3 regions of the Streptomyces sp. NPDC048254 genome follow, and region 2 is predicted to be linked to each of the others. Evidence: predicted binding sites of a transcription regulator. Region 2 holds the regulator's gene; each other region holds the start of a gene.
The links. Region 2 encodes HspR, which represses chaperone genes until heat shock. Its sites were predicted from a motif close to TTGAGNNNNNNNNNCTCAA; they were not measured.
Positions count from the first base shown of each region.

Region 1: a site for HspR is predicted at 1,208-1,226, ahead of dnaK (molecular chaperone DnaK). Genes of this name have one in related genera too.
Region 3: a site for HspR is predicted at 1,066-1,084, ahead of lon (endopeptidase La). Genes of this name have one in related genera too.

Region 1 is NZ_JBICZJ010000003.1:131,324-133,588, reverse strand. It holds gene dnaK (molecular chaperone DnaK) at 1-1,160, opposite strand, end outside; gene ACGFZQ_RS10445 (OsmC family peroxiredoxin) at 1,297-1,722, opposite strand; gene ACGFZQ_RS10440 (hypothetical protein) at 1,792-2,265, opposite strand, start outside.
Region 2 is NZ_JBICZJ010000019.1:125,411-127,675, forward strand. It holds gene dnaJ (molecular chaperone DnaJ) at 1-848, shown strand, start outside; gene ACGFZQ_RS39945 (heat shock protein transcriptional repressor HspR) at 854-1,315, shown strand; gene ACGFZQ_RS39950 (PA14 domain-containing protein) at 1,370-2,265, opposite strand, start outside.
Region 3 is NZ_JBICZJ010000002.1:931,999-934,263, forward strand. It holds gene ACGFZQ_RS09550 (RNA-guided endonuclease InsQ/TnpB family protein) at 1-308, opposite strand, end outside; partial or broken gene tnpA (IS200/IS605 family transposase) at 334-780, shown strand; gene lon (endopeptidase La) at 1,107-2,265, shown strand, end outside.

The DNA of each region.
Region 1 (2,265 bases), on a different contig from region 2:
AGCCTGGTCATGATGCCGCCCTTGGTCTCGATGCCCAGGGACAGCGGGGTGACGTCCAGCAGCAGGACGTCCTTGACGTCGCCGCGGATGACGCCCGCCTGGAGGGCGGCGCCGACCGCCACCACCTCGTCCGGGTTGACGCCCTTGTGTGGGTCCTTGCCGGTGAGTTCCTTGACCAGGTCGGTGACGGCGGGCATCCGGGTCGAGCCGCCGACCAGGATCACGTGGTCGATCGCGGACAGCTCCACGCCCGCGTCCTTGACGGCCTGGTGGAACGGCTTCTTGCAGCGGTCCAGCAAGTCCGCGGTCAGCTCCTGGAACTGAGCGCGCGTCAGCCTCTCCTCCAGATGCAGCGGGCCCTCGGCGGATGCCGTGATGTACGGCAGGTTGACCGACGTCTCCGTGGACGAGGACAGCTCGATCTTCGCCTTCTCGGCGCCCTCGCGCAGCCGTTGCAGCGCCATCCTGTCGTTGCCCAGATCGATGCCGTACTGCCCCTTGAAGCGTTTGACCAGGTGCTCGACGACCCGCTGGTCCCAGTCGTCGCCGCCCAGGTGCGTGTCGCCGTTGGTGGCCTTGACCTCGATCACACCGTCGCCGATCTCAAGGAGGGAGACGTCGAAAGTTCCGCCCCCGAGGTCGAAGACGAGGACCGTCTGCTCCTCGCCCCGGTCGAGGCCGTAGGCGAGCGCCGCGGCGGTCGGCTCGTTGATGATCCGCAGCACCTCCAGGCCGGCGATCTCCCCGGCCTCCTTGGTGGCCTGCCGCTGCGAGTCGTCGAAGTACGCGGGTACGGTGATCACCGCGTCGGTGACGTCCTCACCGAGGTACGCCTCGGCGTCCCGCTTCAGCTTCTGCAGCACCCGCGCCGACAGCTCCTGGGCCCGGTACCGCGTGCCGTCGACGCTCCCGCTCTCCGGGAACCGCCAGGCACCGTCGCCCATGTGCCGCTTCACCGAGCGCGCGGTGCGGTCCACGTTGGTCACCGCCTGCCGCTTGGCGACCTCGCCGACCAGCACATCCCCGTTCTTCGCGAAGGCCACCACCGACGGGGTGGTGCGCGCCCCCTCGGCGTTGGTGACGACGGTGGGCTCACCGCCCTCCAGGACGGCCACCACCGAGTTCGTCGTACCGAGGTCGATCCCGACCGCACGTGTCATGTCCGTCCCCTTCCGCCCAGGGCACTTCCCCGACTCCAGCACAAAACTTGAGCGGGCCGTTGTCAATGCCGGGTACCCCGTAAACGACGATGCCGCGCCCCAGGACGGGGACGCGGCATCCGAAGAGGTACGACGGTCAGGCGAGCTTCGCGTCCAGGGTGATGGTGGTGCCGGCCAGGGCCTGGCTGACCGGGCAGTTCTTCTTGGCGTCCTCGGCGGCGGCGGCGAAGCCGGCCTCGTCCAGGCCGGGCACCGTGCCCTCGACGGTCAGGTGGATCCCGGTGATGCCCTCACCCGGCTGGAACTTCACGTCGGCGTTGGTCACCAGCCTGGTGGGCGGGGTGCCGGCCCCGGCCAGGGCGTGCGAGAGGGCCATCGAGAAGCAGCTGGAGTGGGCGCCGGCGATCAGCTCCTCCGGGCTGGTCTTGCCGTTCGCCTCCTGGGAACGCGAGGCCCACGTGACCGGCTGCTGGCCGATACCGGAGGAGTCGAAGGTGATGACACCGTTGCCCTCGAGGAGGTTGCCTTCCCAAACGGTGTGTGCGGTGCGCGTGGTGGCCACGGTTGTTCCTTTCGGCGTACGAAGGCGAATGAACCGGTTTCGCTGCCTCCCATCCGATCACATCCGGGCTCACCGCACGCGGAAGACCGGCCCACGGGGAGTGAACGGCAGGCGACGGCCGTCGGGGACGAGGTAGGCGTGCTCGCGCCGCACCCGCAGGACGTCGCACCAGCCGTCGGTGATCACCAGGAGCGGTGCGGTCGGCGGGAAGTCGTCCGCGCGCTGCAACAGGTCGATCCCGGGCTGCAGGACGGTACCGCCGCGGCCGTGCACCCGGACCCGCCCGGCGATCTCGGTCGTCGGCAGGTACCCGGCGTCGTGCGGGGCGGCGTCGCAGAACACGACACGGGCCGCCGGTACGTCCCGGGCCTCGGCGTAGGAGGCGATCGCGCCGAGGGCCTTGCCCAGCAGGGTGCGGTCCATGGAGCCGGAGGTGTCCAGGACCACGCCGAAGGTGCAGCGGGCCACCTCCTCGGGCGGGAAGTACCGGCCGGCGCGCGGGATGTCCGGGGTGGACGACTGCCGGCGGGAGGGCCGGGCGTA
Region 2 (2,265 bases):
GCGGGGGCGGCTTCGGCGGCGGTTTCGGCGACGTCCTGGGGGGCTTGTTCAACCGGGGCGGCGGCGCGGGCACGCGCACCCAGCCCCGGCGCGGCCAGGACATCGAGTCCGAGGTCACGCTCAGCTTCACGGAGGCCATCGAGGGCGCCACGGTCCCGCTGCGGATGTCCTCGCAGGCCCCCTGCAAGGCCTGTTCGGGCACCGGCGACAAGAACGGCACACCGCGCGTGTGCCCGACCTGCGTCGGCACCGGCCAGGTGGCGCGAGGATCCGGAGGCGGCTTCTCGCTCACCGACCCCTGCCCGGACTGCAAGGGCCGCGGCCTGATCGCGGAGCACCCCTGCCTCGACTGCAAGGGCAGCGGCCGCGCCAAGTCGTCCCGGACCATGCAGGTCCGCATCCCCGCCGGGGTGACCGACGGCCAGCGGATCCGGCTGCGCGGCAAGGGCGCACCGGGCGAGCGCGGCGGTCCGGCGGGCGACCTGTACGTCATGGTCCACGTCGACACCCACCCGGTGTTCGGCCGCAAGGAGGACAACCTCACGGTGACCGTCCCGGTGACCTTCACCGAGGCGGCGCTCGGCGGCGAGGTCAGGGTGCCCACCCTGGGCGGGCCGCCGGTCACCCTGAAGCTGCCCCCGGGCACGCCCAACGGCCGCACCATGCGCGCCCGTGGCAAGGGCGCGGTCCGCAAGGACGGCACCCGTGGCGACCTTCTGGTCACCGTCGAGGTGAGTGTCCCGAAGGACCTGTCGGGGAATGCTCGTGACGCGCTGGAGGCGTATCGCGAGGCGACCGCGGGCGAGGACCCGCGGGCCGAGCTGTTCGAGGCCGCGAAGGGAGCATGACAGAGATGGACGGCCGTCGACGCAGTGACAATTTTCGGGGACCTTATGAACTGACCGAGGAGACCCCGGTCTACGTCATCTCGGTGGCGGCCCAGCTCTCCGGCCTGCACCCGCAGACGCTGCGCCAGTACGACCGCCTGGGCCTGGTCTCCCCGGACCGCACGGCCGGGCGGGGTCGGCGCTACTCGGCCCGCGACATCGAACTGCTCCGCCAGGTGCAGGCGTTGTCGCAGGACGAGGGCATCAACCTGGCCGGCATCAAGCGCATCATCGAACTGGAGAACCAGGTCGCCGCGCTCCAGGCCCGTGTGGCCGAGATGGAAGCGGCCCTGGACGGCGCGGCGGCCGCGATGCGCCAGCGCGAAGCGGCGGTACACGCCTCGTACCGCCGTGACCTGGTCCCGTACCAGGAGGTCCAGCAGACCAGCGCGCTGGTGGTGTGGCGGCCGAAGAAGGCCAAGGACTGAGCACACGGGAAAGGGCCCGGAGGTGGTGAACCTCCGGGCCCTTTCCCATGCCGGTCACGGCTCCAGGATCGCCCAGTCCGCACCGGGCACCGACTCCGTGCCGTCGGCGTACAGCGCGGTCACCCAGTAGTAGTGGGTGGTGCCGGCGGCGGCCGTGGTGTCGTCGTAGGAGCGGTCCGTGGTGGCCGCCAGCTTCTCGTACGTCCGCGTGGCCGGGTTCCAGCGGTAGACCTGGTAGCCCGTCGCCGAGTCGACGGCGTTCCACGACAGGCCGACACCCGAGTCGGTCGGGTCCGTCGTCAGGGTGAGCGGGGAGCCCTCCGGGGTCGCCACCGACGGGGTCAGGTCCAGTTCGTCGACGGTGACCGCGGACACGGGCCCCAGCCATCTGCTGGAGTTGCCCGCGTTGTCGATCGCGTCCACCCAGTAGCAGGCGTGGTCGCCGTCCGGCAGCCGTACGTCCCGGTAGTGGGAGGTGCCCGCTGGCAGCCACGCCCACTCCGAGCCGGAGCAGACCTGCTCGTCGCCCTCCTCGCCGAGCACCACGCCCCGGTAGACCGCGTACCGCTTCAGGTCGGGCTCGGTGTTGTCGTCCCAGTCCAGCTCGACGCCGTACTCCGTGGCCGTCGCCGTCAGCCCGGTCACCTGGGCGGGCGGCTTGTCCGAGACCAGCGTGGTGACGGTCGCGGTGTCGGAGAGCGGGGAGACCTGGGGCCACTGCACGTTCTGCACCGCGTAGTGGTACGTCGTGCCCTCCTCGGCCGTGAAGTCGCCGCAGCTGTACCGGCGGGACCCGTCGGAGAGGGTGGTGAAGCTGGTCGTACAGGTCACCCACCGCGCCGTCGAGGTGTCCACGGGCAGCGTGGTCGAGCGGTAGACGCGGAACTCGTCGTACGGGGCGTCCTCCGGCTTCACCGTCCACTGGAGGGTCGCGCTGCCGATGCCCGCGG
Region 3 (2,265 bases), on a different contig from region 2:
GGCCCCTTGCGATCGCCCTTGAGGGAGGCGAAGAAGTTGCGGTACGCAGTCTCGACGTCCCGCAGGGACTGCTGGAGCACCACCGCGGACACCTCGCCCAGCCAGGACCGCTCCACCGTCTGCTTCGCCTCGGTAATCAGCCTCTTGGACAGCTCTGCGGCCTTGGGGAACGGCTGATTGGCCGCTCTGGCCTCCTCACGGGCGCGGACCGCGTCGTTGAACACGACACGGGCACACCCGAACACCCTTGCCAACGACCTCCGTTGGCTGGTGTCCGGGTACAACCTGAAGGAGTACCGGAGCTGCATGACGATCACGATACGTACTTGGGTTATGGGCGATATGCGGAAGATCAGAACTGGTAGGCACTGCAATTTCGTGATGCACGTCCACTTGGTCTTCGTGACCAAGTTCCGGCACAAGGTGTTCACCGATGCCCACTTGAGGCGTATGGAAGAGATCATGCGGTCGGTGTGTACGGACCTTCGAATGCGAGCTGGTGGAGTTCAACGGCGAGAACAACCACGTTCGCCTGCTGGTGAACTTCCCGCCCAAGGTCGCCGTGACCAAACTGGTCAACTCCCTCAAGGGCGTCTCCTCCCGCCGCCTGCGGCTGGGGGCACCTCCCGGCCGAAGGCTGGGGGAGAGTTCCCCGACCTGGTGCGCCACTACTGGCGGGCCAACAAGCTGTGGTCCGGGTCTTACTTCGCCGGAACCGTCGGCGGCGCCCCGCTCTCCGTGGTCAGGCAGTACATCGAACAGCAGAACCGACCGGTGTGAGCACCGCCCGGCTCCGCCGGGACCAGCCCGCGCGACGCTCCGCACCGCAGGCGAGGAACTGCGGTGTCCGGCTCCGCCGGACCTGAATCCGCGACGCTCCGCGTCGCCACCATCAGATTCGCTTCACCACCGGCCTGAAGGCCGATGCACTGCGAATGAATTCCGGTAGCGGGAATGCACCCGTGCGGATCGACTGTTTTCCCTTCGTGCGCCGGATACGGCCAGGTCACCAACCGATCGCTCAGAGCGAACGCACCCCCGGGAACATTCAGTGGCTCACATGCATTGAGTCGGCATAACTCAAGTTCAATGCCGAAGGGGAGATCATGGCTTCGACGTCCGCATCACTCACCCTCCCTGTGCTGCCCCTCGACGGCGAGGTCGTGCTGCCCGGGATGGTGGTCCCGCTGGACCTCAAGGACCCCGATGTACGTGCCGCCGTGGAGGCCGCCCAGGCCGCCGCCCGTACCGAGCCCGGCAAGCCCAGGGTGCTGCTGGTCCCGCGTATCGACGGCACCTACCCGAGTACCGGTGTGCTCGGCACCGTGGAGCAGGTCGGCCGGCTGGCCGACGGTGACCCCGGCGCGCTGATCCGCGGCCGTTACCGCGTCCGCATCGGCGCCGGTACCACCGGCCCGGGTGCCGCCCTGTGGGTGGAGGGCACCCGCATCGAGGAGAACGTCCCGGAACCGGTGCCCGGTCATGTCACCGAACTGGTCAAGGAGTACAAGGCCCTCGCCACCGCCTGGCTGCGCAAGCGCGCCGCCTGGCAGGTCGTGGACCGGGTGCAGGCCATCGACGACGTCTCCGCGCTCGCGGACAACTCCGGCTACTCGCCGTTCCTGACCACCGAGCAGAAGATCGAGCTCCTTGAGACCGCCGACCCGGTCGCCCGGCTGAAGCTCGCCACCCAGCAGCTGCGCGACCACCTCGCCGAGCAGGACGTGGCCGAGACCATCGCCAAGGACGTCCAGGAGGGCGTCGACAAGCAGCAGCGCGAGTTCCTGCTCCGCCGCCAGCTCGAAGCCGTCCGCAAGGAGCTGCGCGAGCTGAACGGCGAGAAGGACGGGGAGGAGTCCGACGACTACCGCACCCGCGTGGAGGCCGCCGACCTGCCCGAGAAGGTCCGCGAGGCCGCCCTCAAGGAGGTCGACAAGCTGGAGCGGTCCAGCGACCAGTCGCCCGAGGGCTCGTGGATCCGCACCTGGCTGGACACGGTGCTGGAACTGCCGTGGAACGAGCGCACGGAGGACGAGTACGACATCCAGGGCGCCAAGGCGGTCCTGGACGCCGAGCACGCCGGCCTGGAGGACGTGAAGGAGCGGATCACCGAGTACCTGGCGGTGCGCAAGCGCCGCAGCGACCGGGGGCTCGGGGTCATCGGCGGGCGCCGTGGCGGTGCCGTGCTGGCGCTGGTCGGTCCGCCCGGTGTCGGCAAGACCTCGCTCGGTGAGTCCGTGGCCCATGCCATGGGGCGGAAGTTCG